One region of the Streptomyces sp. NPDC001443 genome, then DNA from elsewhere that is predicted to be linked to it. Evidence: riboswitches for the same ligand, from Rfam matches in the RefSeq annotation. Region 1 holds a riboswitch; each other region holds the start of a gene.
What was found. Region 1 has a riboswitch for S-adenosylmethionine ahead of thrC (threonine synthase). Riboswitches for the same ligand answer to the same signal wherever they lie in the genome.
Positions count from the first base shown of each region.

Region 2: another riboswitch for S-adenosylmethionine. It lies ahead of ACWC24_RS37080 (putative leader peptide); the one in region 1 lies ahead of thrC (threonine synthase).
Region 3: another riboswitch for S-adenosylmethionine. It lies ahead of ACWC24_RS04470 (aminotransferase class V-fold PLP-dependent enzyme); the one in region 1 lies ahead of thrC (threonine synthase).
Region 4: another riboswitch for S-adenosylmethionine. It lies ahead of ACWC24_RS22085 (ABC transporter substrate-binding protein); the one in region 1 lies ahead of thrC (threonine synthase).

Region 1 is NZ_JBSFIA010000007.1:117,961-125,695, forward strand. Features, by position in the region: gene ACWC24_RS10810 (NADH:flavin oxidoreductase) at 1-555, opposite strand, end outside; gene groL (chaperonin GroEL) at 825-2,447, opposite strand; gene ACWC24_RS10820 (cold-shock protein) at 2,784-2,990, opposite strand; gene ACWC24_RS10825 (MoaD/ThiS family protein) at 3,421-3,696, opposite strand; gene thrC (threonine synthase) at 3,693-4,976, opposite strand; SAM riboswitch class I at 4,994-5,134, opposite strand; gene ACWC24_RS10835 (glucosyl-3-phosphoglycerate synthase) at 5,323-6,267, shown strand; gene ACWC24_RS10840 (alpha,alpha-trehalose-phosphate synthase (UDP-forming)) at 6,375-7,735, shown strand, end outside.
Region 2 is NZ_JBSFIA010000052.1:29,806-37,540, forward strand. Features, by position in the region: gene ACWC24_RS37065 (sulfite oxidase) at 1-359, opposite strand, end outside; gene ACWC24_RS37070 (TIGR03564 family F420-dependent LLM class oxidoreductase) at 770-1,693, shown strand; gene ACWC24_RS37075 (DUF1684 domain-containing protein) at 1,801-2,625, shown strand; SAM riboswitch class IV at 2,728-2,841, shown strand; gene ACWC24_RS37080 (putative leader peptide) at 2,876-2,992, shown strand; gene ACWC24_RS37085 (ABC transporter substrate-binding protein) at 3,232-4,851, shown strand; gene ACWC24_RS37090 (ABC transporter permease) at 4,856-5,818, shown strand; gene ACWC24_RS37095 (ABC transporter permease) at 5,815-6,750, shown strand; gene ACWC24_RS37100 (dipeptide ABC transporter ATP-binding protein) at 6,835-7,735, shown strand, end outside.
Region 3 is NZ_JBSFIA010000002.1:368,796-376,530, reverse strand. Features, by position in the region: gene ctaE (aa3-type cytochrome oxidase subunit III) at 1-293, shown strand, start outside; gene qcrC (cytochrome bc1 complex diheme cytochrome c subunit) at 359-1,171, shown strand; gene qcrA (cytochrome bc1 complex Rieske iron-sulfur subunit) at 1,168-2,226, shown strand; gene qcrB (cytochrome bc1 complex cytochrome b subunit) at 2,223-3,860, shown strand; gene trpD (anthranilate phosphoribosyltransferase) at 3,982-5,046, shown strand; SAM riboswitch class IV at 5,183-5,299, shown strand; gene ACWC24_RS04470 (aminotransferase class V-fold PLP-dependent enzyme) at 5,479-6,879, shown strand; gene ACWC24_RS04465 (Lrp/AsnC ligand binding domain-containing protein) at 7,013-7,294, opposite strand; gene ACWC24_RS04460 (rhomboid family intramembrane serine protease) at 7,378-7,735, opposite strand, start outside.
Region 4 is NZ_JBSFIA010000021.1:44,742-52,476, forward strand. Features, by position in the region: gene ACWC24_RS22070 (dipeptide ABC transporter ATP-binding protein) at 1-854, opposite strand, end outside; gene ACWC24_RS22075 (ABC transporter permease) at 847-1,800, opposite strand; gene ACWC24_RS22080 (ABC transporter permease) at 1,800-2,882, opposite strand; gene ACWC24_RS22085 (ABC transporter substrate-binding protein) at 2,879-4,528, opposite strand; SAM riboswitch class IV at 4,860-4,969, opposite strand; gene ACWC24_RS22090 (transporter substrate-binding domain-containing protein) at 5,586-6,611, shown strand; gene ACWC24_RS22095 (MFS transporter) at 6,694-7,735, shown strand, end outside.

The DNA of each region.
Region 1 (7,735 bases):
CAGATAGCCGTGGGCGCCGTGCAGTTCGACCCCGTCGAAGCCGATGCGCTCGGCCTCGGCCGCCGCCTTCGCGAACGCCTCGACGACGTCGTCCAGGTCCTGCTGGGTCATGGCCCGTCCGGTGACCTCGGCGCCCTCCTTGTAGAGGCCGGAGGGGCCGACCGGCGGGGCGTCCGCGAACGGCGGCTGGCCCGGGCGGCGCACCATGCCGATGTGCCACAGCTGCGGCACGATCGTCCCGCCCGCCGCGTGCACGGCCTCGGTGACCTTCGACCAGCCCGCGAGCTGCTCCTCGCCGTGGAACCGCGGTACCCGGTCGCTGTAACCGGCCGAGTCGTGGCCGACGTACGTCCCCTCGGTGACGATCAGGCCGACGCCCGCGGCGGCGCGGCGGGCGTAGTACGACACCACGTCCTCGCCCGGGACCCCTCCCGGGGAGAACTCGCGCGTCATCGGCGCCATCACGATGCGGTTGGGGACGGTGAGGCCGTTGATGTCGACGGGCCGGGACAGGATCTCGGCCGCACGGGAGACTGCGGACTCGGTGACGCTCACGTGGGGGGCTCCTCGCGAAGTGACGATAGACCGGACGGTATGTGCATACGCATATAACGCGTGCCTACCTCAACGGCACCGCGCCCCCGACGCATTCCGGCCACCGTCACCGTGTTCTGTGATCCCGGACACGCACCGGACGCCGGTCCGCCGCAGCGCGGGCGGGGACGCGGGCCCGGACCGGCCGGACCGGGAAATGCCCGAGGGCGGTACCCCCCGTCGTCGGGAGGTACCGCCCTCGGTAAGGACGTGGATCAACCAGAGGTCGATCAGAAGTCCATGTCACCGCCCGGCATGCCGCCGCCGGCCGGGGCCGCGGCCTTCTCCGGCTTGTCGGCGATGACGGCCTCGGTGGTGAGGAACAGCGCGGCGATGGAGGCGGCGTTCTGCAGGGCAGAGCGGGTCACCTTCGCCGGGTCGATGATGCCTTCGGCGATCATGTCGACGTACTCACCGGTGGCCGCGTTCAGACCCCAGCCCACGGTCAGGTTGCGGACCTTCTCGACCACGACGCCGCCCTCGAGACCACCGTTGACGGCGATCTGCTTCAGCGGGGCCTCCAGGGCGAGCTTCACGGCGTTGGCGCCGGTCGCCTCGTCACCCGAGAGCTCGAGCTTCTCGAACACCGCGGAGGCCTGGAGCAGGGCCACGCCACCACCGGCGACGATGCCCTCCTCGACGGCCGCCTTCGCGTTGCGGACGGCGTCCTCGATGCGGTGCTTGCGCTCCTTGAGCTCGACCTCGGTGGCGGCACCGGCCTTGATGACGGCCACGCCGCCGGCCAGCTTCGCCAGGCGCTCCTGGAGCTTCTCGCGGTCGTAGTCCGAGTCCGAGTTCTCGATCTCGGCGCGGATCTGGTTGACCCGGCCCTGGACCTGGTCGGCGGAGCCGGCCCCGTCCACGATCGTGGTCTCGTCCTTGGTGATGACGACCTTGCGGGCGCGGCCCAGGAGGTCCAGGGTCGCGTTCTCCAGCTTGAGGCCGACCTCCTCGGAGATCACCTCGCCGCCGGTGAGGATGGCGATGTCGTTCAGCATCGCCTTGCGGCGGTCACCGAAGCCCGGGGCCTTGACGGCGACGGACTTGAAGGTGCCACGGATCTTGTTGACGACCAGGGTCGACAGGGCCTCGCCCTCGACGTCCTCGGCGATGATCAGCAGCGGCTTGCCCGACTGCATGACCTTCTCCAGGAGCGGGAGCAGGTCCTTGACGGAACCGATCTTGGAGTTGGCGATCAGGATGTACGGGTCGTCGAGCGACGCCTCCATCCGCTCCATGTCGGTGGCGAAGTACGCCGAGATGTAGCCCTTGTCGAAGCGCATACCCTCGGTGAGCTCCAGCTCCAGACCGAAGGTCTGGGACTCCTCGACGGTGATGACGCCTTCCTTGCCGACCTTGTCCATCGCCTCGGCGATGAGCTCGCCGATCTGGGTGTCGGCGGCGGAGATGGAGGCCGTGGAAGCGATCTGCTCCTTGGTCTCGACATCCTTCGCCTGCTCGAGCAGGGCGCCGGAGACAGCCTCGACGGCCTTCTCGATGCCGCGCTTGAGGGCCATCGGGTTGGCACCCGCGGCCACGTTGCGCAGACCCTCGCGGACGAGCGCCTGGGCGAGGACGGTCGCGGTGGTCGTACCGTCGCCGGCGACGTCGTCCGTCTTCTTGGCGACTTCCTTGACCAGCTCGGCGCCGATCTTCTCGTACGGGTCCTCGAGCTCGATCTCCTTGGCGATGGAGACACCATCGTTGGTGATCGTGGGGGCGCCCCACTTCTTCTCGAGGACGACGTTGCGGCCCTTGGGGCCGAGCGTCACCTTCACGGCGTCCGCGAGCTGGTTCATGCCGCGCTCGAGGCCGCGCCGTGCCTCCTCGTCGAACGCGATGATCTTGGCCATGTGAAGTGGTCCTCCCGGACTGGGGTGGATTGCTCCGGACCGCGCTGGCGCCCGCGACGGACGGCTCGCACGCCTCGTGGTTCCTTGCCCCACTTGGCCTGCGGGCCTCACCGACCCGGTCCTCGTTGTCACTCTCACCTTCAGAGTGCTAACGCAATGATTAGCACTCGCCCCTGCCGAGTGCAAGCGCCTCCGGCCGACGAGTGCGAGCGCCCCGGGTGATCCGCGGGTCCCGCGCGGCGGTGCCCGGACAGGCCGAAGGGCTCGCATCCCGGGGGATGCGAGCCCTTCGACGAAAGAACAGAAGAACGTCGCTGCAATAAGTCGGCGCGTGCTTCAGCCGGTCGCCAGGCGGACCATGTCCGCCTGCGGCCCCTTCTGACCCTGCGAGATCTCGAAATCGACCCGCTGGCCCTCTTCCAGGGTGCGGTACCCGTCCATCTGGATCGCGCTGTAGTGGACGAACACGTCCGCACCACCGTCGACCGCGATGAAGCCGTACCCCTTCTCCGCGTTGAACCACTTGACGGTGCCCTGAGCCATGCCTAACTCCCCTATTACTGGCCCTTGCACAGATCCACACTTCGCGGATCCGGGTCAGACCTCACCCCCCATGGGACGGGGGCGTGCGCCGGAACGCGTCGACCGCGGCTGAATGTATCTGTCCAACTGCCGTCTGCAACAGGTCAATCGGACGAGAAATCCGGGCACGACGGGCTCACGGAACATGTGCAATTCGCCTTGTTCCAGGGCAACTTGGGCCAGGCATTGGGAACGAAAGGCGCAAAACACCTGCCCACTTTGGCTACTTCTCGTCGTCCGTACGGCAGGTGGTGAAGGTCGCAAACCCCGGAATCGGGAGCGGGTTCCCCAACTCTACCGCGCTCAATCACACAGAATTGCCCCCTCCGCTTCTCTCGCGGAGGGGGCAATTCGATGAACACTCGGTAACCGAGGTTACCGAAGGTAATGATCAGCCTCCGGCGACCGCCGGAATGATGGAGACGCCCGCGCCGTCCGGGGTCGCCGTCTCGAGGCCCTGCTCGAAGCGGACGTCGTCGTCGTTCACGTACACGTTGACGAACCGGCGCAGCTTGCCCTGGTCGTCCAGGACGCGGGCCGCGATGCCGGTGTGGTTCTTCTCCAGGTCGGAGATGACCTCGGCGAGGGTCGCGCCCTCGGCGCTCACCTCCGCGGCGCCGCCGGTGTAGGTGCGCAGGATGGTGGGGATGCGGACGTTGACGCTCATGATGCGAGGCCAGCCTCTCGGAAGGAGTCCAGGTTCGGGCGGATGGTCGCGGTCAGACCGGTGCCGGCCACCGCGTCGAGGGTCTTCAGGCCGTCACCGGTGTTCAGCACGACGGTCGTCAGGCTCGGGTCGAGCAGGCCGTTCTCGATGAGCTTGCGGGTCACGCCCACCGTCACCCCGCCCGCCGTCTCGGCGAAGATCCCCTCGGTCCGCGCCAGCAGCTTGATCGCGTCCACGATCTGCTCGTCCGTCACGTCCTCCACGGCACCGCCGGTGCGGCGCGCGATGTCGAGGACGTACGGCCCGTCGGCCGGGTTGCCGATGGCGAGGGACTTGGCGATGGTGTCCGGCTTCTGGGGGCGTACGACGTCGTGGCCGGCCTTGTAGGCCACGGACACCGGCGAGCAGCCCTCCGCCTGGGCGCCGAAGATCTTGTACGGCCGGTCCTCGACCAGGCCGAGCTTGATCAGCTCCTGGAGTCCCTTGTCGATCTTCGTGAGCTGGGAGCCCGAGGCGATCGGGACGACCAGCTGGTCGGGCAGCCGCCAGCCGAGCTGCTCGCAGATCTCGTACGCCAGGGTCTTGGAACCCTCCGCGTAGTACGGCCGCAGGTTGACGTTGACGAAGCCCCAGCCCTCGCCCGCCGGGTCGCCGATCAGCTCGGAGCAGAAACGGTTCACGTCGTCGTAGTTGCCCTCGATGCCGACGAGTTCACCGCCGTAGATCGCGGCCATGACGACCTTGCCCTGTTCCAGGTCGTGCGGGATGAACACACAGGAGCGCAGACCGGCGCGGGCCGCGGCGGCGCCGACGGCGCCGGCCAGGTTGCCGGTGGAGGAGCAGGACAGGGTGGTGAAGCCGAAGGCGCGCGCGGCCTCCAGGGCCTGGGCGACGACCCGGTCCTTGAAGGAGTGCGTCGGGTTGCCGGAGTCGTCCTTCACGTACAGCCCACCGGTGACACCGAGTTCACGGGCCAGGTTGTCGGCCTTGACGAGCTGGGTCCAGCCGGGGTTGATGTTGGGCTTGTCCGCCACGTCCGCGGGGACGGGCAGCAGCGGCGCGTAGCGCCAGATGTTCGCGGGTCCCGCTTCGATCCGCTTGCGCAGCTCCTCGGTCTCGTACCGCGAGAAGTCGTAGGCGATCTCGAGCGGGCCGAAACACTCCTCGCAGGCGAAGACCGGGCCGAGCGGTACCCGGTGTCCGCACTCGCGGCAGGAGAGCGCCGCGGCGGAGCCCAGATCGACGGGGTTCGTGGTGCTTACAGCAGTCTGCGCAGCCATGGAGGCGAGGCCCTTTCTCCTCATCTTCCTCACGACGCACTTCGCCGTGAGACGGATTTGGCACCTTCCCGAGCCGGGAGCCTCGCGTGAACGAGAAACCGACTGGAGGGTTGCCGGGGCTTCATCGGGCCGTATCCCTCTGCCCCTCTGGATGAGCGGTATGAAGTTTTCAGCGGTCGGCCACCCTGGACATGCGATGGTCATCCGCGTTGTTCAAGACTGTAACCGAAGGCCCCGACAGTTGAGAGAGTCGTCCGAACCGCGAGATGCCCGTGACCGTCGACCGCTGTCGCAGCGGGCACTCCCACCCGCCGCGAGCACGCAGAACGCAGAAGGAGCCGCCGCTGTGCTGGAAGAAGTCGAGCGCTGGCTGAGCACCCGCTCCTGGTCCGTCAACGACCGCCCGCTCCACAAGATCCTCGCCGCGAAACGCGCCCGGGGCCAGTCGGTCTCCGTCGTCCTGCCCGCGCTCAACGAGGAGGAGACGGTCGGCGACATCGTCGCCGTGATCCGGCACGACCTGATGCAGCAGGTCCCGCTCGTCGACGAGATCGTCGTCGTCGACTCGGGATCCACCGACCGCACCTCGGCGGTGGCCGCGGCCGCGGGCGCCCGGGTCGTCCACCGCGACGCCATCCTGCCCCGCATCCCGGCCGTGCCCGGCAAGGGCGAGGTGCTGTGGCGGTCCCTCCTGGTCACCGGCGGGGACATCGTCTGCTTCGTCGACGCGGACCTGAGGGAGTTCTCCTCCGACTTCGTCTCCGGCATCGTGGGCCCACTGCTCACCGATCCGGACGTCGACCTCGTCAAGGCCATGTACGACCGCCCGCTCGGCGGGGCGGCGGGCCAGGGCGGCCGGGTCACCGAGCTGATGGCCCGCCCGCTGCTGAACATGCACTGGCCGCAGCTGGCCGGCTTCGTGCAGCCGCTCGGCGGCGAGTACGCGGCCCGCCGCTCCCTGCTGGAACAGCTGCCCTTCCCGGTCGGGTACGGGGTGGAGCTGGGCATGCTGGTCGACTCGCTGCACCTGGTGGGCCTCGACGCGCTCGCCCAGGTGGACGTCGGGGTGCGCAAGCACCGCCACCAGGACGGACAGGCACTGGGCCGGATGGCCGCCGCCATCTACCGCACCGCGCAGCTGCGGATGGCCCGCGGGCATCTGGTCCGGCCCTCCCTCACCCAGTTCGAGCGGGGCCGGGACGGCTTCGAGCCGCGCACGTACTCCGTGGACACGGAGGAGCGGCCGCCGATGGCCGAGATCGCCGAGTACGCGTCACGCAAGGTGGCCTGACGGATGCGCGCGGTGATGTTCCCCAAGGGTTCGTATACAAATGTTTCCGGACTGTCAGGGGCCTTCCGCACGTTTGAGCGTTTCCGGGCCGGGCTAGGTTGAGGCGTATGGCTTCCACGCACGCTGCTGAGGTGCTGGTCGCGTCCAACCGCGGCCCGGTTTCGTACGAGGTGCGCGAGAACGGCTCGCTGCACGCCCGCAGGGGCGGCGGCGGGCTGGTCTCGGGCCTGTCGGCCATCGGGCCCGACGCCGGGGCGCTGTGGGTGTGCTCCGCCCTGTCCGACGGCGACCGCGAGGCGGTGCGGCGCGGCACGGGCGAGCCGGGCGTGCGGATGCTGGACATCCCGGCCGACGTGCACGCCGACGCCTACAACGGCATCGCCAACTCGGTGCTCTGGTTCGTCCACCACATGCTGTACCAGACCCCGCTGGAGCCGGTCTTCGACGCGGAGTTCCGGCGCCGGTGGGCGTCGTACGAGCGCTACAACCGCGCGTTCGCCGAGGCGCTCGCCGAGGAGGCGGCCGAGGGGGCGACGGCGGTCGTCCAGGACTACCACCTGACGCTGGTGCCGGGCATGCTCCGAGAACTCCGCCCCGACCTGCGCATCGGCCATTTCTCGCACACCCCGTGGGCGCCGCCGGACTACTTCCGGATGCTGCCGGACGACATCCGCGAGCAGATCGTGCGGGGCATGCTCGGCGCGGACCGGCTGGGCTTCCTCACCCACCGGTGGGCGGGCGCCTTCATGGACTGCGCCGGTGAGGTGGACCGCGAGCGGATCCGCCCGGCCCGGCCGGACGACGGACCGCACGGGACGATCGAGCACACCCCGCCCGGCGGCGGCGCGCCGCGGACCACGGCGATCGGCGTGCACGGCCTCGGAGCCGACGCCGACTTCCTGCGCGAGCGCGCCCACCGGGCCGACGTCGGCGAGCGGATGGCGGCGCTGCGGGCGGAGATCGGCGAGGGCCGCCGGTCGGTCGTGCGGGTGGACCGGACCGAGCTGTCGAAGAACATCGTGCGCGGTCTGCTGGCGTACCGGCAGCTCCTCGACGACCACCCCGAGTGGCGGGAGCGGGTCGTGCACGTCGCCTTCGCCTACCCCTCCCGGCAGGACCTCGCGGTCTACCGCGAGTACACCGCCGAGGTGCAACGGCTCGCGGACGAGATCAACGCCGGGTACGGGACGCCGGGCTGGACGCCGGTCGTGCTGCACGTGAAGGACGACTTCGCGCGCTCGCTGGCCGCGTACCGGCTGGCCGACGTGGCGCTGGTGAACCCGATCCGGGACGGCATGAACCTGGTCGCCAAGGAGGTGCCGGTCGTCTCCGACGAGGGGTGCGCGCTGGTGCTGTCACGGGAGGCGGGGGCGTACGAGGAGCTGGGCGAGGACGCGATCACCGTCAATCCGTACGATGTGACCGGGACGGCGCGGGCGCTGCACGAGGCGCTGGTGATGCCGGTGCC
Region 2 (7,735 bases), on a different contig from region 1:
CACAGCCGAAGCCGCCAGTCGTCGGCGTCCAGGACGGGTGTGGCGGTGTGGTTGCGCACGAAGAAGAGTTCGTTCGGAGTGTGGTGGCCGGTTCCGCGCAGCGCCTCCCAGCGGGTCTCGGCGTTGGTGCCGCGCTCGATGAACCACTCGGCGGGCAGCGGTTTGACGATCGTCCTGTCGGCGGCGTGGGCGGGCTGCGCGCCACCGATCGCGGTCGCGGAGGCGGTCGCGGTGAGCAGGGCGAGCAGCCGACGGCGGGTGACCCCGTCGGCTCTGGCCTCTCCCGCGAGCCACTGGCGCAGTCTGCGACGGTCGTAGTCGGTTTCGAGGTGTCGGCCGGTGGGGGTGGAGGAAGGCATGGCGGGTCCTCGTCATGACGGGGCGGGACGAAAGGGAGGGCTCGACGGCTCGGCGCAAGTCTTGCCGGGACGGTCCGCTGCGTGCCCGACCGGCTTGTGCTGGAAGGAGGTTGGCGGCAGCGCGAGGTCAGCCGGTCGTCCGACACAGCGCGGCGGCCACGCGGACGAGGTCCACGGCGCGACGGCGGGTCAGCGGCTCCGACAACGGCATGGCGGGATGTAAGCACGCGGGGCGGAAGGCGTCAACGGAGCCCACTTGCCGGTGAACCGCGTGTCCAGGCGGGTCTGCCGGCGTGGCTGCCGCGCCCCGCACCCGACCGACAGACCGGGCAGCACCGCCTCACACGACTGACATACAGCCGTCACACTCGGCAGGAATGCCGGCTCACCGGCCGCCCGTTCCCACTGACATGACTGTTGGCGTAGCACTCAACGCATCCGACGCGCAGAACCAGGTCGACGCCAGTGTGCGACTGGCCGAGGAGGCCGCGTCCGCCGGGCTGCGGTCCGTGTGGTTCGGCCAGAGTTTCGGCGCGGACTCACCCCAGCTCGCCGCGATCGTCGGACGCGCGGTACCGGAGCTGCACGTGGGCACCTCCGCGATCCCCGTCTTCGGCCGCCACCCCCTGCTGGTCTCCAGTCAGGCCCAGACCGCCCAGGCCGCCACCCACGGCCGCTACCACCTCGGACTGGCCCTGGGCACGAAACTGCTGACGGAGACCGGCTTCGGCCTGCCGTTCCGGCGGCCCATCGCCCGGCTGCGTGAATTCCTCACCGCACTGCGCCAGTTGACCGAGACCGGCACGGCCGACTTCCACGGTGAGCTGCTCACCGCCACCACCCCGATCCCCGCGCGCGTACCGGGCGCGGAGTCCGGTGTCCCGTTGCTCGTCGCCGCGATGGGCCCGCAGGCGCTGCGGGTCAGCGGTGAGCTGGCGGACGGGATCCTGCCCTACCTCGCGGGACCGCGCGCCCTCTCGGAACACATCGTCCCCGCCCTGGCCGCCGCGGCCGAGGCCGCCGGACGGCCCGCGCCCCGGATCGTGGCGCTGGTACCCGGCGTGGTCACGGACGACGTGGACGCGGTGCGCGCGAAGGCCACCGAGAACCTCGCGTTCTACGAACAGGTCCCGTCCTACGCCCGGGTCATCGAGCTCTCCGGCGGCCGGCGCGCCGCGGACCTGGCCGTGATCGGCGACGAGAAGGCGGTCGAGGCAGAGGTACGGCGCTACCGCGACGCCGGCGCGACCGAGGTCGTGTTCTCGGGCACCGAGATCGCGGGAGCGGCGGACCGGCGCCGTACCTGGGCGCTCCTCGGCGAACTGGCCGCCTGAGCCCCTCGGATCCACGGCATCCCGCCGAGCTCCGAAGACCCCCGTCCCCAGCCCCCGACCCAGCATCCCCGCGCGGGGGCCAACCTCCGTACACCGAAGGAGATTTCATGACCAGCGAGGCGACCACGGCAGACCTCCGTGCCTTCACCGAACAGTGGCTGGAGTGGTACCGCGAACAAGAGGCCCGGCTCTCCGGCCCGCACGGTTTCCTGGCGATCACCGGTCTGCACTGGCTCGACGACCGGCCGCAGCGTTTCAGCGACGCGCCCGGTAGCTGGCACACCGGCCCCGACGGGGTCGTCGTCGCGCTCGACGACGGTGAGGAACTGGTCGTCGACGGGAAGCCGGTGAGCGGTGAGCACCGTTTCGGCGTGCTGCCCGAACGCGGTGGCGTCGACGCGGTCTGGAAGGACGCCGTCATCGAGGTCGCCAAGCGGGGCGGTCATGACATCGTGCGCCCCCGGCACCCTGACGCGCCGCTGCGCACGGCCTTCATGGGAACACCGGCCTACGCCCCCGACCCGCGCTGGGCCGTGACGGGCCGTTACATCCCCTTCGACGAGCCGCGGTCCACCACCGTGGGCGCCGTGGTTGAGGGTCTGGAGCACGTGTACGAGGCGCCCGGCAGGATCGAGTTCGAGGTGGACGGGCACCGGCTGTCGCTGACCGCGTTTCCCGGGGCCGGTCAGGGCCGGTTGAGCGTGCTGTTCACCGACACGACCGCCGGGGTCACCACCTACACCGCCAGCCGGACCCTGTCCGTCGAACCGCCCGCAGCCGACGGCACGGTCGTCCTGGACTTCAACCGGGCCACCAACCTGCCGTGCGCCTACACGGACCTGGCCACCTGCCCGTTGCCGCCGGCGGAGAACCGGCTGACGGTGGCGATCGAGGCGGGCCAGAAGCTCCCGCGCGAGCGCGGCGGTTCCTGAACCATGACCTTCCGGGCGCGACCGCGGCCGTCCCCACGTCGCCGCGGGAGCGTCCGGTCGCGGCATTGACGTACGTCGGAACCGCTCCGTACGATCAAGAACGGCATTGAGTGTCAGCGTCAAGCCCTGGCTCGCTGACCGGCAACCCTCCCGCGCGGCGGGGTGCTCCAGGTGAAAGCCCGGCGGGATCAGCGACGATCCCCGCAAGCGCGTGGCCCTGTGTTCAGGGCCGACGAGGTGGAGGACCGTGATGCGACGCGATGGTGGCCCTGCCGCCTCCTCCCTGGTCGCCATGGTGTTCTCCCGGCTGGCGCGCCGACGCCACATCGATCTGAAGCGCTCGACCAGCTGCCTCTGTCAGGCCTGACGGCCCTTCCCGCGGCCGGGCTTCGGCGACCTTCCTCGCCGACGGTCGACATCCGTCACACCCATCAGCGGTCGATATCCCCCGTTTCCTGCTGATCTTCCTGATCCGCTTTCCGCCTGGCCCCTGTCCGCAGGGCACTTCCCCGTCATCGGCGTCGCGCCGACCGGGACCGCGCGCCTGTGCGCGGTCGTGCCTCGTGCGGTGCTCCATGCCGGGCGACGCATAGAGGAGAACCTCTCGTGAGAGCACTACCGGATTTCAGAACTCCCCGATGGGCGACGCTCACCGCCCTGCTCACCACCGGCGTGCTGCTGACCGCCTGCGGGTCGGGCACCGACGGCTCCGGCACAGGAGGCGGCAAGCCGCGGTCCGGCGGCACCCTGACCTTCGCCGTGGGTTCGGACGCCGGCTGCGTGGATCCCCAGCAGGTCGGCAGCAACGACACGATCTACTCGGTGCGCCAGATCGTGGACTCCCTGACGGACCAGGATCCCCGTACCGGCAAGATCGTGCCGTGGCTGGCGAAGAGCTGGGACATCAGTGCCGACTCGACCGCCTTCACCTTCCATCTGCGCTCCGGTGTCACCTTCAGCGACGGCTCCCCGCTGACCGCCCAGGTGGTCAAGGACAACTTCGACGCGGTGCCGAAGCTCGGTGTCCTGGGGACTCTGGCCGAGGGCTATCTGAGCGGTGTCGAAAGCACCACGGTGGTCGACCCGCTCACCGTCAAGGTCATCTTCCAGCAGCCCAACGCCCAGTTCCTGCAAGCGACTTCCACACATTCGCTGGGGATCGAGTCCTCGGCGAGCGTGACGAAGTCACCGCAGCAGAAGTGCAGTGACGGGGTGATCGGGTCCGGACCGTTCGTGCTGAAACAGTACGTGCAGAACCAGTCGGTCACCCTGACCAGACGCCCTGGCTACGCCTGGGGATCCTCGCGGTGGAACAAGCGGGGCGAGGCGTATCTGGACCAGGTGGTGTTCAAGGTCGTACCGGAGGCGGGCGTACGCGCCGGCAGTCTCCGGTCCGGCCAGGTGGACGCCATCGGCAGCGTGGGCCGGGCCGACGAGGCGGCACTCAAGGGCGGCCAGGTCGCCCTCCAGCGGCGGGCCAACCCCGGCATCGTCTTCGGACTCGCCCTCAACAACGCGCGGCCGGTCCTGAAGGACATCAGGGTCCGCCGGGCGATCCTGTCCGCCGTCGACCGGAAGCAGATCGCCGACACCGTCTTCCCCACCGGCACCCGGGCGGCCACCAGCGTCCTCGCACACACCACGCCCGACTACACCGATCTCGCCCCGGATCTCGCCTTCGACGCGGCCAAGGCGAAGTCCCTGCTGGAAGAGGCCGGTTGGCGGGTGGGCGGCGACGGCATCCGCGTCCAGGACGGGCGGAAGCTGAGCCTGACCATCGACTGGGTTCCCAACGCGGCCACGAACCAGCCCGCGTTGGAGCTGATACAGCAGCAACTGAAGTCCGTAGGCGTCCAGGTGACCCTCCGGCAGCTCCAGCTCACCCAGTTGTCGCCGATACAGCAGTCGGGCGAATACGACGTGATCTGGAGCAACATCACCCGCGCCGACCCCGACATCCTGCGCAGCACCTTCTCCACGAAGCTGGCCAACTTCTACCGCGTACCGGCAGGCGGCCTGGACACGGCGCTGTCCGCGCAGGCCGCGACCAGCGACCCGGCCGAGCGCAGCCGGCTGGTGGCCCAGGCACAGCAGTCGATCGTGCGCGACGCCTACAACGTGCCGGTGGTGGAGCTGCAGACCCAGCTGGGCGTGTCCACGAAGGTGCACGACCTCGCCTTCGACGCCTCCAGCCGGATCCAGCTGCACGACACCTGGATCGGCTGACCCCGTGCGCGGCTATGTGCTCAAACGGCTCGCGCAGGCGGTCGGGGTGCTGTGGGCGGCGTACACCGTGTCGTTCCTGGTGCTGGACTACCTGCCGGGTGACCCGGTCACGGCGATGGCCGGTGCCGGAATGGACTCGGGGCAGGTCGATCCCCGACAGATCGCCGCGCTGCGGCACGAGTACGGCTTCGACAAGCCGGTGCTCGCGCAGTACGCCGAGTATCTCGGGCGGGCGGTGCGCGGGGACTTCGGCGACTCGGTCAGCACCGGCCGACCGGTCGCCTCGACCCTGGCCGACGCTCTGCCCCAGACCCTCCAACTGACCGCGACAGCGCTGCTGTTCGCGGTGGTCCTCGGCGGCGGACTGGCGGTGGCCGCGACGTACACCACGCGGCGTCGGCTGCGGCAGCTGCTGCTGTCGCTGCCGCCGCTGGGGGTGTCGGTCCCGACGTTCTGGGTGGGGCTGCTGCTCGTCGAGGTGTTCTCCTTCCGTCTGCGCTGGTTCCCCGCGTTCGGCAACGACGGGCCGAGCGGGTTGGTGCTGCCGGCGCTGACGCTGGCGGTCCCGACCGGCGCCCAGATCGCGCAGGTGCTGGCCAAGAGCCTGCTCACCGCGCTCGACCAGGCGTATGTGGAGACCGCCCGTGCCAAGGGCGCGGGCCGGTGGCGGGTCCATCTGCGGCACGCGCTGCGCAACGCCTCCCTGCCTGCGCTGACGGTCGTCGGCCTGCTGGTGGGGCAGCTGATCGCCGGTTCGGTCGTCGTCGAGACGGTGTTCTCCCGTGACGGCCTGGGCCGGGTGACCGCGGCGGCTGTCACGGCCCAGGACATCCCGGTGGTCCAGGGGGTGGTGGCGTTCGGCGCGCTGGTCTTCGTGACGGCGAACCTGGTCGTCGACCTGGTCTATCCGCTGCTCGACCCACGGATCGTGATGGCCTCCCCGGGCGGAAGGGCGCGTGTCGTATGAGCCAGAGCCTGAGTCAGAGCCTTGTCGAGGCTCCCGCCGAGGCCGCGCCCGGCCTCGCCCGGCCGGTCGGTGCGTCGTCCGTTCCCGAACCGGGGCGCCGCCTCGGCGTACGGCGGATGCTGCGGTTCCTGGTGCTCCGGCCCGGTCTGCTGCTGTCGGTCGGCGTGCTGGTGCTGGTGGTGGCGGCCTCGTTCCGGCCGCGGCTGTTCACCTCGCGGGACCCGCTGAAGGGGGTGCCGACGCAGAACTTCCGCGGCCCGAGCGGTGCGCACTGGTTCGGCACGGACGAGCTGGGGCGCGATGTGTTCGCCCGGGTGGTGCACGGCGCCCAGCTGTCCCTGAAGGCGACGCTGATCGCGGTGCTGGTGGCCTTCGTGGTGGGCGGGCTGCTCGGTGTGGTCGCCGGGTTCGTCGGCCGTTGGGTGGACGACGTGGTGATGCGTTTCGTCGACGTCCTGCTGTCCATCCCCGCGCTGTTCCTGTCGCTGGCCCTGGTGACCGCGCTGGGATACGGGACGGTGAAGGTGGCCGTCGCGGTCGGCATCGCCAGTGTCGCCTCCTTCGCCCGCGTCGCGCGCGCCGAGGTGCTCCGGGTGCGTCAGGCGGTGTTCGTCGAGGCGTCCCGCTCCTGTGGGGCCCGCTGGTACTCGGTGCTGGGCCGGCATGTGCTGCCCAATGCCGCGGGCCCGGTGATCGTCCTGGCCACCCTCGACTTCGGCGCCTCCATCCTGGCGGTGTCGGCGCTGAGCTTCCTCGGCTACGGCGCTCCCCCGCCCGCTCCGGAGTGGGGCACGTTGATCTCCGAGGGCCGCAACTACCTGGCCAACGCCTGGTGGTTGACCGCGCTGCCCGGTCTGGCGATCGCCGCGACCGTACTGGCCACCAACCGCGTCGCGAGGGCGCTGGACGGCGAATGGTCCCGCCGACGATGACCGACCGACCGACGAGAGAAGGGTGGGAGTGGTGGGAGCAATGAGAGCGGGGCGGACAGTGAGGGCTCTGAAAGCGGTGCGGACGTGACCGCACCACTGCTGGAGATCCGCGGCCTGTCCGTCTCGTACCGCACTCGCGGCGGCACCGTGGCGGCCGTCCGGGGCGTGGACCTCGACGTATGGCCGGGACAGGTGACGGCGGTGGTCGGCGGGTCGGGCTCCGGCAAGAGCACGACCGCGCACGCCATCACCAGGCTCCTGCCGGACAGCGGCAGCATCGACGCGGGCACGGTCCGGTTTGGCCGGCACGACCTGACCACGCTGTCGGAGGCGGAGCTGCGCACCGTGCGCGGGGCGCGGATCGGCCTCGTACCCCAGGACCCGACCGTGTCGCTCAACCCGGTCAAACGGATCGGCGAGCAGGTCGCCGAGGTGCTGCGCATCCACGGACTCGCGAGCCGCCGCTCGGCCGCCGCCGAGGCGATCGAGGTCCTGGACCGGGCCGGACTGCCCGACGCGGCCGTCCGGGCCCGGCAGTACCCGCACGAACTCTCCGGCGGAATGCGGCAACGGGTCCTGATCGCCGTCGCGATCGCGGCGCGACCCGAGTTGATCATCGCCGACGAGCCGACCAGCGCGCTCGACGTCACCGTGCAGCGGGTCATCCTCGACCATCTCCAGCGCCTCGCCGAGGAGTCGGGCACGGCGGTCCTGCTGGTGACCCACGACCTCGGGGTCGCCGCCGACCGGGCGCAGCGGCTGGTGGTCATGGCGCAGGGCCGGGTGGTGGAGGCGGGCCCCACCCGTGACGTCCTCGCCGGCCCCCGGGACGCGTACACCCGGCAGTTGCTGGCGAGCGCCCCGAGCCTCACCGGCGGGCGCCGCCGCCCGTCCCCATCCGCGCCGCCCACGACGGACACGGGTCCCCTGCTGGAAGTGCGCAACCTGGTCAAGGAGTTCCGGCTGCCCCGCACCGGCGACGGGC
Region 3 (7,735 bases), on a different contig from region 1:
TGGGTGCGATCTTCATCGGCGGTCAGATCTACGAGTACACCGAGCTGGTGAAGAAGGACGGGCTCTCGCTCTCCTCCGACCCGTACGGCTCGGTGTTCTACCTGACCACCGGCTTCCACGGCATGCACGTGACGGGCGGCCTGATCGCTTTCCTGTTCGTCCTCGGCAGGACGTACGCGGCCAAGAGGTTCACCCATGAACAGGCGACCGCGGCCATCGTCGTGTCCTACTACTGGCACTTCGTCGATGTCGTCTGGATCGGCCTCTTCGCCACGATCTACATGATCAAGTAGCCGGGCCCGATCCCGCGCACCTTCCAGAAGCATCGACGCAGAAGATCCTGACACCGGGGTAATCCGTGAAAAAGCTCTCCGCACGACGACGCCATCCGCTGGCGGCGGTCGTCGTCCTACTCCTCGCGCTGGCGGCCACTGGGGGGCTGTACGCCGCGTTCGCGCCCGCGAGCAAGGCGCAGGCCGATGAAACCTCCCAGTCCCTCGCCATCGACGAGGGCAAGAAGCTCTACGCCGTCGGCTGCGCCAGCTGCCACGGCACCGGCGGTCAGGGCACCTCCGACGGTCCGAGCCTGGTCGGCGTGGGCGCCGCGGCCGTCGACTTCCAGGTCGGCACCGGCCGTATGCCTGCTGCGACCTCCCAGGGCCCGCAGGTGGTGAAGAAGAAGAACATCTACAGCCAGGCCCAGATCGACCAGCTCGCGACCTACATCGCGTCGCTGGGCGCCGGCCCGAACGTCCCCACCTCGGCCCAGTACGGCCCCGAGGGCGCGGACATCGCCAAGGGCGGCGAGCTCTTCCGCACCAACTGCGCGCAGTGCCACAACTTCACCGGCAAGGGCGGTGCCCTCACGGAGGGCAAGTTCGCGCCGGACCTGGAGGGTGTGGACCCGAAGCACATCTACGAGGCCATGCAGACCGGCCCGCAGAACATGCCTTCGTTCCCCGACACCACCCTGTCGGAGCAGAACAAGAAGGACATCATCGCGTACCTGAACGCGGTCAACAGCGATGAGACGGTGAACCCCGGCGGTCTCGAACTGGGCGGCCTCGGGCCGGTCAGCGAGGGTCTGTTCGCGTGGATCTTCGGTCTCGGCGCCCTGGTCGCGGTCGCCGTCTGGGTCGCCGCTCGGACCGCAAAGGCCAAGAAGTCATGAGTAGCCAAGACATTCCAGAAGAGAACCTGCCCGCTGAGCAGGCCCACGCGCACGGCGCCGTGGACGTAGCGGACGAGCAGAACCCGTTCGCCGACCCGGGGCTGCCGCCCCACGAGCACCGGATCCAGGACATCGACGAGCGGGCCGCCAGGCGGTCCGAGCGTGCGGTCGCCTTCCTGTTCACGCTGTCGATGCTGGCCACCGTCGGCTTCATCGCGTCGTACGTGACGATCCCGCCGGACAAGTCGATCTTCGTGTTCCCGATCGGTCACATCAGCGCGCTGAACTTCGCGCTGGGTCTGACCCTGGGCGCGGCGCTGTTCTGCATCGGCGCGGGCGCGGTCCACTGGGCCCGCACCCTGATGTCCGACGTGGAGGTCGCCGACGAGCGTCACCCGATCGAGGCGTCCCCCGAGGTCCGCGCGAAGGTCTTCGCGGACTTCAAGGAAGGTGCCACGGAGTCCGCGCTCGGCCGTCGCAAGCTGATCCGCAACACGATGTTCGGTGCGCTGGCGCTGTTCCCGCTCTCCGGCGTCGTCCTTCTGCGCGACCTCGGTCCGCTGCCCGAGGACAAGATGCGCCACACGGCGTGGTCCAAGGGCAAGCTCCTCGTCAACATGAACACGAACCAGCCGCTGCGCGCTTCGGACGTGGCCGTCGGTTCGCTCACCTTCGTCAAGCCCGAGGGCCTGGAGGAGACCGACGAGGAGTTCCAGAACGAGATCGCCAAGGCGGCCGTGATGATCGTCCGGCTCCAGCCGGACGACATCAAGGACAAGCAAGAGCTCGAGTGGTCGCACGACGGCATCGTCGCGTACTCGAAGATCTGCACCCACGTCGGTTGCCCGATCTCCCTGTACGAGCAGCAGACGCACCACGTTCTGTGCCCCTGCCACCAGTCCACCTTCGACCTGTCCGACGGCGCCCGGGTGATCTTCGGTCCCGCCGGTCACGCCCTGCCGCAGCTGCGCATCGGCGTGAACCCCGAGGGCTACCTCGAGGCGCTCGGCGACTTCGCAGAGCCCGTCGGTCCTGCATTCTGGGAGCGCGGATGAGCACTACGACCACCACCGAGTCCCGCTCGCGCGGGAAGGCGCCGGCCGGCGAGCGGATCGCCGACTGGGCCGACGGCCGGCTGGGGATCTACTCCCTGGCCAAGGCCAACATGCGCAAGATCTTCCCCGACCACTGGTCGTTCATGCTGGGTGAGGTCTGCCTCTACAGCTTCCTGATCATCATCCTCACGGGTGTGTATCTGACGCTGTTCTTCCACCCCTCGATGAACGAGGTGGTGTACCACGGCAGCTACGTCCCGCTCCAGGGACAGCTGATGTCCGAGGCGTTCAGCTCGACCCTGCACATCTCCTTCGAGGTGCGCGGTGGTCTGCTCATCCGGCAGATCCACCACTGGGCGGCGCTGATCTTCCTCGCCGGCATGTTCGTGCACATGATGCGCGTGTTCTTCACGGGCGCGTTCCGCAAGCCGCGTGAGGTCAACTGGCTGTTCGGCTTCCTGCTGTTCGTCCTGGGCATGTTCACCGGCTTCACCGGTTACTCGCTCCCGGACGACCTGCTCTCCGGCACCGGTGTCCGCTTCACCGAGGGCGCGATCCTGTCCATGCCGATCGTCGGCACGTACATCTCGTTCTTCCTCTTCGGCGGGGAGTTCCCGGGCCACGACTTCGTGGCGCGGTTCTACTCGATCCACATCCTGCTGCTGCCGGGCATCATGCTCGGCCTGGTCGTGGGCCACCTGATCCTGGTCTTCTACCACAAGCACACGCAGTTCGCGGGCCCCGGCAAGAGCAACAAGAACGTCGTCGGCATGCCGCTGCTGCCGGTCTACATGGCCAAGGCCGGAGGCTTCTTCTTCCTGGTCTTCGGTGCCATCGCGGCCATCGCGGCGATCGCGCAGATCAACCCGATCTGGGCCATCGGCCCCTACCGTCCGGACCAGGTGTCGACCGGCGCCCAGCCCGACTGGTACATGGGCTTCGCCGAGGGTCTGATCCGCTACATGCCCGGCTGGGAGATCAACATCTGGGGCCACACGCTGGTCCTGGGCGTGTTCATCCCGCTGGTCCTCTTCGGTGTCGTGCTCGCCGCGCTGGCGCTCTACCCGTTCATCGAGTCCTGGATCACCGGCGACAAGCGCGAGCACCACATCCTGGACCGCCCGCGCAACGCGCCGACCCGCACGGCCCTGGGCACCGCCTGGGTCACGATGTACATGATCACGCTGGTCGGCGGTGGCAACGACCTGTGGGCCACCCACTTCCACCTGTCGATCAACTCGATCACCTGGTTCGTCCGGATCTTCTTCTTCGTCGGACCGGTCATCGCGTTCATCGTCACCAAGCGGATCTGCCTCGGCCTCCAGCGCCGGGACCGGGACAAGGTGCTGCACGGTCGCGAGACCGGCACCATCAAGCGCCTGCCGCACGGTGAGTTCATCGAGATCCACGAGCCGCTCAGCCAGGAGCAGCTCCACACCCTCACCGCGCACGAGCAGTACCAGCCGCTCGAACTCGGCCCGACGGTCGACGAGAACGGTGTCGAGCGCAAGCTGAAGGGCTCGCAGAAGCTGCGCGCCAAGATCAGCAAGGCGTACTTCGACGAGGACAGCCAGATCGAGAAGCCGACTGTCGACGAGTACAAGGAGATCACGAGCGGCCACGGCCACCACTGATCGCTGCGCTCGCCACGCGCACACAAGGACCCCGTCCGGTCTTCGGACGGGGTCCTTCGCCGTGTCCGGCGCTGGATAGGCTGTAGTCAGTCTGTACGTGTCTACGAACCAGGAGCGGCTGATGAGCGCTGTGACCCCCGCTGGAGGCGACACCGCGGCGGGCCGTTCCTGGCCCGCGGTACTGAACGGTCTGCTGGAGGGCCGCGACCAGAGCGCCGCGAGCACCGCCTGGGCGATGGACCGGATCATGCGCGGCGAGGCCACCGACGCGCAGATCGCCGGGTTCGCGGTGGCACTGCGGGCCAAGGGCGAGACCGTCCAGGAGATCACGGGACTGGTCGAGGCGATGTACGCGCACGCCAACGTGATCCAGGTGCCGGGCGACACCGTCGACATCGTCGGCACCGGCGGCGACGGCGCGAAGACGGTGAACATCTCCACGATGTCCTCGATCGTCATCGCGGGCACCGGTGCCAAGGTCGTCAAGCACGGCAACCGGGCCGCCTCGTCGGCGTCGGGCGCCTCGGACGTCCTGGAGAAGCTCGGGGTCAACCTCGAACTGACGCCGAAGCGGGTGGCGGAGGTCGCCGAGGAGGCCGGGATCACCTTCTGCTTCGCGGTGAAGTTCCACCCGGCGCTGCGCCATGTGGCGGCCGCCCGAGGCCAGTTGGGCATCCGGACGGTGTTCAACTTCCTGGGCCCGCTGACCAACCCGGCGAAGGTGCGCGCCCAGGCGGTCGGTGTCGCCGATCCCCGGGTGGCGCCGATCATCGCGGGTGTCTTCGCCGAGCGCGGCAACTCCTCGCTGGTGTTCCGCGGCGACGACGGCCTGGACGAGCTGACCACGACCGCCACCTCCAGGGTGTGGGTCGTGCGCGACGGCAAGGTCACAGAGGAGGCCTTCGACCCGCGGGACGTCGGCATCGAACCGGTGCCCGTGGAGGCGCTGCGCGGCGCCGACGCCTCGTACAACGCGGATGTGGCGCGCCGGCTGCTGAACGGCGAGGGCGGGCCGGTGCGGGACGCCGTGCTGCTGAACTCCGCGGCGGCGCTGGTGGCGCTGCGGCCGGGTTCCGGGACGCTGGCCGAGCAGCTGCGCGCCGGCATGGACCGGGCGGCGGAGTCGATCGACTCCGCCGCGGCCCGGCGGACGCTGGAGCGCTGGGTGGCCGTCAGCAACGCCTGATCCGCCCTCCCCGGCCGCGTGCGCTGCGGCCGGGCCGGGGCGACGCAGGGCCCCGGCCGAGGGGACGAGGCTAGGCGCGGTCCAGGATGCGGACCGCGCCTTGCGCTTCACGGGCCGTGTGGCAGGATGACGGACAGGTCATGAGTGACAGTCATGAGGCCCCGGCCGACTGTCCGGCAACCCTCCGTCCGTGGCGGGGTGCCCCGGGTGAGGACCAGGTCGTGGGCAACGAGGTCCACGGCAAGCGCGGACCCCTCGACGGCTCCTGAACGAGCCCAGCACCAGGGGTCCTGGTCATCGAGGGAGCCTTCCGTGAGCAAGCGAATGCGCTAGGGCGTCGAGCCCCGCCTCCGCACACCCCTTTTCCTTTCTCCGCGCTCGAGCCCGTGTGCTCGCGTGGTGATTCCGCCTTGCCGCTCACGGGAGTTCCCCATGTCCGTCTCCACCGCTGCCTCCGCCCGGACCGTTTGTGCCCCGCTGGCCGTTCTGGGCCGTGATGTCACCGTTCCGCTCGTCACGGGCGGCGAAGTCACCTATGCCGCGCTCGACTACGCGGCCAGCGCCCCCGCCCTCCAGCGCGTCTGGGACGACGTGGCGGCGTACGCCCCGTACTACGGCAGCGTCCACCGCGGCGCCGGCTACCTCTCGCAGCTGTCCACGGACCTCTTCGAGAACGCCCGCCGCACGGTTGCGGAGTTCCTCGACTGCCGTGCCGGCGACCAGGTGGTCTTCACCCGGTCCACCACCGACTCCCTCAACCTGCTGGCGGCCGCGCTCCCGGCCGGCTGCGAGGTCTTCGTGTTCGAGACCGAGCACCACGCCTCGCTGCTGCCCTGGAAGGACGCCCAGGTCACCTATCTCGACGCCCCGCGCAGCCCGCGGCAGGCCGTCGAGACCCTGGAGCGCGCCCTGGCCGACCGCGACCCTTCCCCAAGCTCTCGGCTGCGCTCGAGCAGGGGAGGCCCCTATGGCCCGGCCCTGGTCTGCGTCACCGGCGCCTCGAACGTCACCGGTGAGCTGTGGCCGGTCCGCGAGCTGGCGGCGGCGGCCCACGCGCACGGCGCCCGGATCGTCCTGGACGCCGCGCAGCTGGCCCCGCACCACCCGGTCTCGGTCCGCGACCTCGACGTCGACTGGGTCGCCTTCTCCGGCCACAAGCTGTACGCGCCGTTCGGCTCCGGGGTCCTGGCCGGCCGCGCCGACTGGCTGCGCGAGGCCGAGCCGTACCTCGCCGGCGGCGGCGCGAGCCGGCGCGTCACCCGGCGCGCGGACGGGGGAGTGGACGTGGAGTGGCACGACAGCGCCGCCCGCCACGAGGCCGGCTCGCCGAACGTGATCGGCGCCTACTCCATCGCCTCCGCCTGCAAGGCCCTCACCGAGGCGGGCTTCGAGGCGCTCGTCGCCCGTGAGCTGCACCTGATCGACACCGTCCGGGCGGGCCTCGCCGAGGTGCCCGAGGTGCGGGTCCTCTCCCTCTTCGGCGACGACGCCCCGCGGGTCGGGGTGATCTCCTTCGTGGTGGAGGGCTGGAACAGCTCCCACTTCGCGGCCGCCCTCTCCGCCGAGTACGGCATCGGCGTCCGCGACGGCCTCTTCTGCGCCCATCCGCTGGTGCGCACGCTGCTGGGCAGCGACCCGGGCAGCCAGGGCGAGTGCGGCGCTCCCGAGGCCGCGCCGGGCGAGAAGTCCCTCAACGCCATCAGGGTGAGCTTCGGCGCGGGAACGCCGGACGAGCACGTGGAGCGCTTCGTGACCGCGGTGCGGGAACTGGTCAGGGACGGCGCGAAGTGGCGCTACCGGACCGAGGACGGCCGCTGCGTGCCCGCGGTCTGACCGGGCCCGTCGCGCGGCGCCGTCATGGCCGGTCGCGCGGTTCCCCGCGCCCCTGGGGCCGCCTGCGGGCAGGCCCGCCCGAGGGGCGCGGGGAACCGCGCGCTCAGCCCTTACCGGTCCGCGGGGGAGGGCCTCAGCTGTCGAGACCGATCGCGAACGCCGCCTCCAGGTCGTGCTGGGAGTAGGTGCGGAACGCGACGTGCGTGTCCGTGCCCTCGACGCCGGGGATCTTGCTGATCCGGCCCGGGATGACCTCCGCCAGGTCCTCGTGCCGGGTCACCCGCACCATCGCGATCAGGTCGTAGGTGCCGGTGACGGAGAAGACCTCGCTGACGGAGTCCAGTGCGGCGATCGATTCCGCGATCTCGGGGATCCGGTCCACGCTGGTCTTGATAAGGACGATCGCGGTGATCACGGTTGGTTCTCTCTCTCGGCCGGGGCCCTCACTCTATGACGTGATCCCGGACCCACCAAGGCCGCGGCGGCCGGCCGGGCCGGTCAGCCGCCGTCGCCCGTGGCGGCCCTGACCTGCCGGGCCGGACCGCGGCTGCGGCCGAACCGCAGCCACGCGTACCCGAAGCCCGTGCCAAAGCCCACCAGGTGTGCCAGGTAGGCCACGCCGGGGCCCTGGGTGGCCCGGCCCGCCGCCACCCACTGCAGGGCCGCCCAGAAGGGCAGCACGACCCACGCGGGGAAGCGCACCGGCAGGAAGAACAGGAACGGCAGCAGGCTGGTCACCCGCGCCCGGGGGAACAGGTACAGGAACGCGCCGAGGACCGCGGAGATCGCCCCGGACGCGCCGACCAGCGATTGTTCGGAGCCGGCGTTGGCGGCCGCGTAGCCGAGCAGTGCCAGG
Region 4 (7,735 bases), on a different contig from region 1:
ACCGGCTGGGCCCCGGCGTCGGCCCTCTTGGCTGTGGTTCGTCCCCTGCTCCCGAAGGCCGGTACGGCGGTCAGCAGTTCCCGGGTGTGCGGGTGTGCCGGCGCAGTGAACAGATCGTGCACCGGGGCCTGTTCGACCACCTCGCCGGCTCGCATGACGGCTACGCGGTCGGCGAGGTCGGCGACGACGCCCATGTTGTGGGTGATGAGGAGGACGGCGGTGCCGAAGTCGGTGCGGCAGCGGTGGAGCAGTTCGAGGATCTCTGCCTGCACGGTGACGTCGAGGGCCGTGGTCGGTTCGTCGGCGACGATGAGCCTGGTGCCCAGGGCGAGGGCCATGGCGATGACCGCGCGTTGCTTCTGGCCGCCGGACAGTTGGTGCGGATGGTGGTCGACACGGGTGGCCGGGTCGGGGATGCCGACCTTGGCCAGCCAGTCCACGGCCAGTGCGCGCCGTTCGGCCTTGCTGCCACCGAGGCCGTGGGCGCGCAGGCCCTCGGTGAGTTGCCAGCCGATGGTGAAGACGGGGTTGAGGGCGGTGGAGGGCTCCTGGAAGACCATCGCGGCGTGCGTGCCGCGCAGGTCCCGCAGCCGGGCGGCGGGCGCGGTGAGCACGTTCTCCTTGGGTTCGCGCGTGCCGTCGCCGATGAGGACGCGGCCGCGGACGGTCGCGGTCTCGGGCAGCAGGCCGAGGACCGAGCGGGCGGTGACGGTCTTGCCGCTGCCGCTCTCGCCGACCACGGCCAGCACCTCGCCCGGGGCGACGGCCAGGCTCACGCCACGGACGGCGGGCGCAGTGCCGGCGTCCGTGGCGAACCCGACGTGCAAGTCCTCGATGCGCAGCAGATCAGTCATCGTCGCCGGTTCCGTCCGTGAGAAAGCCGGGGGTGGCGGTTCGCCTCCGCAGCCGTGGGTCGGCCAGGTCGGTGAGGCTCTCGCCGAGCAAGGTCGTGCCCAGGACGGTGAGCACGATGCCCAGGCCCGGTGGGATCGCGGTCCACCAGATGCCCGACGTGACGTCCGCGACGGCACGGTTGAGGTCGTAACCCCACTCCGCGGCCGAGTTGGGTTCGATGCCGAAGCCCAGGAAGCCGAGGCCGGCGAGGGTGAGGATGGCCTCCGACGCGTTGATCGTGAAGATCAGCGGCAGGGTGCGTACCGAGTTGCGCAGCACATGGCGGGTCATGATGCGCCAGGGGCCGGTGCCGATGACGCGGGCGGCGTCGACGAAGGGCTCGGCCTTCACCCGGATCACCTCGGCGCGTACGACCCTGAAGTACTGGGGTACGAAGGAGACCGCGACCGAGCAGGCGGCCGCGCCGAGGCCGCCGGTCAGGCTGGACCGGCCGCCGCTGATCACGATCGACATGACGATGGCGAGCAGCAGCGGCGGGAACGCGTACAGCGCGTCCGCGACTCCCACCAGCAGCCTGTCCGGTCTGCCGCCGAGGTAGCCGGAGACCAGTCCGAGCACCGAGCCCGGCACCACCGACAGCAGCAGTGCGGCGGCGATGATCAATAGCGCGGTGCGCGCGCCCCAGATCGTGCGGGAGAGGACGTCGTACCCGGCGATGGTCGTGCCCAGCGGGTGGACGGTGCCCGGATGCTGTTGGGAGCCGAACAGGCCTTTCGAGTCGCTCAGTTGCGCATAGCCGTGCGGGGCGAGCAGCGGGCCGAGCAGCGCGGTGAGCAGGAAGAGCGCGGTGAGGACCAGGCCGGTGAGCAGCATGGCGCGCTGCACTCCCGCCCCGGACCTGATGTGCGGCAGCCGGGGCAGTCGTCGGGTGAGCAGCAGCGTCATCAGTACCTCACTCGCGGGTCGATGAGCGCGGCGACGACGTCGACGAGGAAGTTCGTCACCGCGACGATGACGGCGAACAGGGCCACGATGCCCTGCACGGCCGGAAAGTCACGGGCCGTCAGATAATGGGCGAGTTCGTAACCGAGGCCCTTCCACTCGAAGGTGGTCTCGGTCAGGACGGTCCCGCCGAGGAGACCGGCGACCTGAAGTCCCAGGACGGTGACGACGGGGACGAGGGCGGGGCGGGCCGCGTGGTGGGTGACGAGCCGCAGCGGGGCGACGCCACGGGAGCGGGCGGCGTCGACGTAGCCGGTGGACAGGGTGCCGATCAGGTTGGTGCGCACCAGGCGCAGCAGGATGCCGGCCACGAGCAGTCCCAGGGCCAGTCCCGGCAGTACGGCGTGCCGCAGCACGTCCGCGACGGCGGTGGTGTCGCCGCTGCGCAGGGCGTCGATCAGGTACACGCCGGTTGTGCTGGTCTGGTTCTGGAGGAAGAGCTGCACACCGGTGCTCGCCCGGCCCGACGAGGGCAGCCAGCCGAGCCAGATCGCGAAGACGAGTTTCAGCAGCAGGCCCACGAAGAAGACGGGGGTGGCATAGGTCAGGATCGCGAACAGGCGCAGCGCCGCGTCCGGCGCCCGGTCGCGGTGGGAGGCGGCCACCATGCCGAGCGGCACGCCGATGAGCAGGGCCACCAGGAGGGCGCAGCAGGCGAGTTCGACGGTGGCGGCGCCGTAGGCGGTGAGGACGTGGGTCACGGGCTGGTTGTCGGTGACGGTGCGGCCGAAGTCGCCGACGGCCAGTGAGCGCAGATAGTCCAGGTACTGGGCGGGCAACGGCCGGTCGTAGCCGGCCTGGTGGAGTTTGGAGTGGAGCTGGTCGGGGGTCAGGCGGTCGCCGAAGGCCGCGCTGATCGGGTCTCCGGTGAGCCGCATCAGGAAGAAGACCAGGCTGACGAGGATCAGGACGGTGGGGATGATGAGGAGGAAGCGGATCACCAGGTAGCGGGCGAATCCCTGACTGGCGGCGCTGTCGGCCGGGGTGCCGACAGCGCCGCCGGTCTGCCGCGTCGGAGTGCTCACTTCGTCGCGAGTCCCGCCCAGCGGAACTGGTAGGTGGCGTCCAGCTCGTCGGGTACGCCGCTGACGTCGCTGCGGGTGACGATGGCGGTGGAGCCCTGGAGCAGCGGCAGCAGCGGTACCCGGGCGGCGGCCTTGTCCTGCGCCTGCTGGATCAGCGCGGTGCGCCGGGCCGTGTCCGTCTCCGTCTCCTCTTTCGCCACCAGTGCGCGGACGGCGGGGTCGTCGTAGCTGTTGGCGACCCAGCTGCTGGCCGAGTAGAAGGGCGAGAGGTAGTTGTCGGCGTCGAGGTAGTCGGCGTACCAGCCGAGCTGGTAGAGCGGATAGAGGTGCTTGACACGGTCCTTGCCGTACTGGGTCCACTCGGTGGACTGAAGGTTCACCTTGAACAGTCCGGTGGCCTCCAGTTGGGTCTTGACCAGCGCGTACTCGTCGGCCGACGAGGAGCCGTAGTGGTCGCTGTTGTACTGGAGGTTGAGCGTCACCGGGGTCCTGACCTTCGCCGCCCTCAGCCGGGCTGCCGCCGCAGCCTGGTCGGGGCCACCCTTCTTGTCGCCGTAGAGCGACTTGAAGGAAGGGATGGCGCCGGTCAGTCCGTCCGGGACTGAGGTGTAGAGCGGCTGGTAGGTGTTCTTGTAGACCTGCTGGGCGAGTTGGGAGCGGTCGACGGAGTCGGCGACGGCCTGGCGGACGGCGAGGGCCTTCTTCGGGTCGGCGTCCTTCGCCTTGGTGCCGTAGGGCTGGGTGGCGAAGTCGAAGACGAGGTAGCGGATGCCGTTGCCGGCGCCGGTGTGGACCTTGACGCCCTTGTGCTTGGCGAGGTCGTCCAGGTCGGTGGTGGTGAGGGTGCGGTAGACGGCGTCGAGAGTGCCCTGTTGGACGTCGAGCTTCAGGTTGCCGGCGTCTGCGTAGTACTTGAGCTGGACGTTCTTGGTCTTCGGCGTGCCCAGCCGCCCCTTGTAGCGCGCGTTGGCGGTGAACGACACCAGGGAGTTCTTGTCGTAGTCGGTGATGCCGTACGGCCCGCTCCACGGCTTGGCCGCGACGACGGACCTGTCGTCGAGGATCTTGTCCGCGGGAAAGACCTGTTCGTCCACGATGTAGCCCGCGGCCGTCGACAGGACCTTCGGGAAGAGAGTGTCGTTGGCCGACTCGAGGGTGAAGACGACGGTGGCCGGGTCCGGGGCGGCGACCGAGGCGAGGTTGTACAGCAGCGACGAAGGACCGTTCTGGTCGGCGATCTTCAGGTTCCGGTCGAAGCTGAACTTGACGTCCGAGGCGGTGAGTTCGTGATCGTTGGCGAACTTGAGGCCCTTCCGGAGCGTGACCGTGTACTCCTTCGGCCCGGTCTGCTCGATCCCGGTGGCGAGGTCGGGTGAGACGTCCGCGGATCCGTTCTTCTGGCTGAGCAGGGTCGCGTAGACCTCGCTCTCGACGGTGCCGGAGCCCGCGTCCCAGGAACCGGCCGGATCGATGCTGGTGACCTGGTCGGTGGTGCCGATGGTGAGGGCCTCGGTGGAGCTGGTGGTCTCGCCGTCCTTGCTGCTGGTGCAGCCGGTCAGCGCCACCAGGAACGCGGTGCCGAGGGAGATCGCGCCGAGACCGGACCGCAGGGGTCTGTTCGGTGTCGCGCCGTTGTGCAGTGCCATCAGGGGTCTCTGTTTCCGCAGCAGGGATGCGTGAGGCAGCCGTCGGCGCAGGACTGCGCCACGGCGGGCCGAATCACGTCGGAAAAGGGGGTGGGGGTGTTGCACGGTCGGGCCGGAAGGCGGAAGGTCTACCGGCCCGGAACACGACGGGGCAGCGGGCACGGCCGGCCGGAATTCGGCCGGGTGGGCAGGTCCCCGGGCCCGGAAGGGGCGGATTCAGACCTTACACAGACAGCTGGAGACCAGCAGCAGGTCGACATGGCGCCGGGAGCACAGCAGCAAGGGCGTCGCCATGCCGTCCTCCCTGGTTCCGGCCCGCTGCGGGGCTGTGTGAGCGCACTTGCAGAAGAATGAGATCCGCCGAGCCTTCACCTGGGGCACCCCACTGCGTCGAGGGTTGCCGTCCGGCCAGCCAGGGCTTGATCACCGGAACTCGTAGCTCGCGCACACCGTAGATCGGCTGTTCTTCCGGCGTCAAGACGCGCCAGGAGGGCAGACGTGTGCGACGAACAGCGGGCACGTACAGGTGAATTGGGGCCTGGGGTCGTGGGGGTGCGGTCCGGTCCCGGCCAGTGGACGCATGGTGGACGCCGTTGACGGAGGTGTGCTTATATCCGGCCATGGAAACCACTGGCACGGCACACATGGTGCTGCTCGACCCGTTCTGGGTGAGCCGCCGTGCCGACCAGTTCGACGAGATCTGTTGCTGACCCCCGTCCCACGGCGCGCGACCTGGGTTCCGTCGTCGTACGGAGCCTGACCGCAGCGGAACGGCGCGAGTCCGATCGCCGCACCGAACGCGGCCGCGGTCCTGCCGTACCTGAGGGCGACGCAGCGAAGCCTTTCAGCCGTCTGGAGCAGCGCTCGGACGGCCTCCGTGCCGTCCTCGGCCGGGGCTCGCCCGTCGGCCGGTCATCGCACGCGCCTCGACGAGTGGACCCCGTACGTCCTGAGCAACGTCGTCCGGTCCACCGCCTTTCCCCGCGCCCCCCACGGCGTACCGACGATTTTCCTTCCCCCACGCCACCACCCTTCTCCCGAGCGACAAGGAACGGCCATGTCTACCCACGTCACCCGACGTAGCCTGATACGCGGCATCACCGCGGCGACTGCCGTCGCCACTCTCGCCACCGGGCTCACCGCCTGCGGTGGGGACAGTGCCGCCGCCGCCAAGACGGACGACGCGGGCTCCGGGAGCGTGACCATCGGTCAGCTCTCGCACGGTGCCGCCAAGGAGGTGACCCTCCAGGTGTCCGAGGTCAAGTCGATCAGCGCCGAGCTGCCCGCTGCCGTCCGCAAGAGCGGCAAGCTGGTGATCGGTCACGGCGCTCTGCCTTCCGGCTCCGCCCCGCTCGAGTTCGTGGGTGACGACCAGAAGACCCTCACCGGGTCCGAGACCGACATCGGCCGCCTGGTCGCCGCGGTCCTGGGCCTCGAGCCGCAGAGCCGGAACTTCACCTGGGCCAACCTCTTCATCGGCATCGACAGCGGCAAGGTGGACGTGGCCTTCTCCAACGTCACCGACACCGAGGAGCGCAAGAGGAAGTACGAGTTCGCCTCCTACCGGCAGGACAACCTCGCGTTCGAGGTGCTGAAGTCCAGCAAGTGGAAGTTCGACGGCAACTACGAGAACCTGGCGGGCAAGACGGTCGAGGTCGGGGCGGGCACCAACCAGGAGCGCATCCTCCTCGAGTGGCAGAAGAAGCTGCAGAGCGAGGGCAAGACGCTCACCGTCAAGCACTACCCGGACAACAACGGCGTCTACCAGGCGCTCAACAGCGGCAGGATCGACGCGCACTTCGGCCCCAACCCGACCATCTCCTATCACGTCACCCAGACCGCGAAGACGCCCACGCCCACGGCCAACGCGGGCACGTTCTCCGGCGCCGGCGCGTCGCTCCAAGGCCTGATCGCGGCCACCTCGAAGAAGGGCAGCGGGCTCGCCGAGCCGATCGCCGACGCGATCAACTACCTGATCGAGAACGGTCAGTACGCCAAGTGGCTGGCCGCCTGGAACCTCTCCAACGAGGCCGTCGCCAAGTCGGAGGTGAACCCGCCCGGACTGCCGCTCGACAACTCCTGACATGACGGCGGTACGAGATCGGGGACGCGGGTCCGGGCGGGACGAGGTACCGGCGCTGTCCGCCGGACGGCACCGGGCAGCGGTGACCGGCGCTCTGATCGCCGCGTTCGGCGGCTTCGCGGGCTTCAATCTGCTGCTCGGTGCGATGCCCGCGTACGCCGTCCGCTCCGGCACCGGACCGTCCGGCGCCGGAGTGCTCACCGCCACCATGATGGCGGCCACCCTGGTGGTCCAGCCGTTCACGCCGTGGCTGTTCGCACGGCTCGGGCAGCGGTGCTCGCTCGCCCTGAGCGGTGCGCTGCTCGGACTGCCGTGCCTGGTGCTTCCGGCCGCCTCCACGCTGCCCGTCCTGACCGGTCTGGTGGCGGTACGCGGGCTGGGCTTCGGCGTGTTCGTCGTCGTCGGCGTCACCCTCACCGCCGAACTGTTCCCGTCCGGCAGCCGGGGGAGGGCCATCGGCTGGTACGGCGCGGTGGTCGGTGTCGCCGGCGTTCTGGGTGCCCCGCTGGGCGTCGCCCTGGCCCGGCGGGAGGCGTACCCGTTCGCCTTCGCCCTGGCGGCGGTCACGGCCGCGCTGGTCCTGGCCGGTTCCCTCGGCCTGCCTCGTGCCGCTGGGCCCGCCCGGCCGGGCGGACCCCGCTCCGGCGGTCCGCACGCCGTGCGCGGAACATGGCGGCTACTGCGCCCCATGACCGGCCCGCTCCTGGTGGAGACGGCCTCCACCACGGCCTACGGCGTCGTCTTCACCTTCCTGCCGCTGACCGCGTCGGCCGCGCCGCGGGCCCTGTTCGCCGCGCAGGCCGCCACCGTGCTCTCCCGGCTCGGCGCCGGATGGCTCATCGACCGCTACGGAGGCCGCCCGGTGCTGCTGCCCGCAGCTCTCGTCACGGCGCTCGGCACGGCCGGGGGAGCCGGCTCCGGCGTGCCGGCACTTCTGCTGACCGGTGCCGCCCTGTTCGGAGCGGGCTTCGGCGCCGTCCAGAGCGCCACCCTGGTCCTCGCCCTGAGGGCGGCCGGTGACCGCCCCGGCGGGGTCGGTGTGGCCGGGGTCGCGTGGAACATCGCCTTCGACGGCGGTACCGGTATCGGCTCGCTCGCGGGTGGCCCCCTGCTCTCCCTCGGCG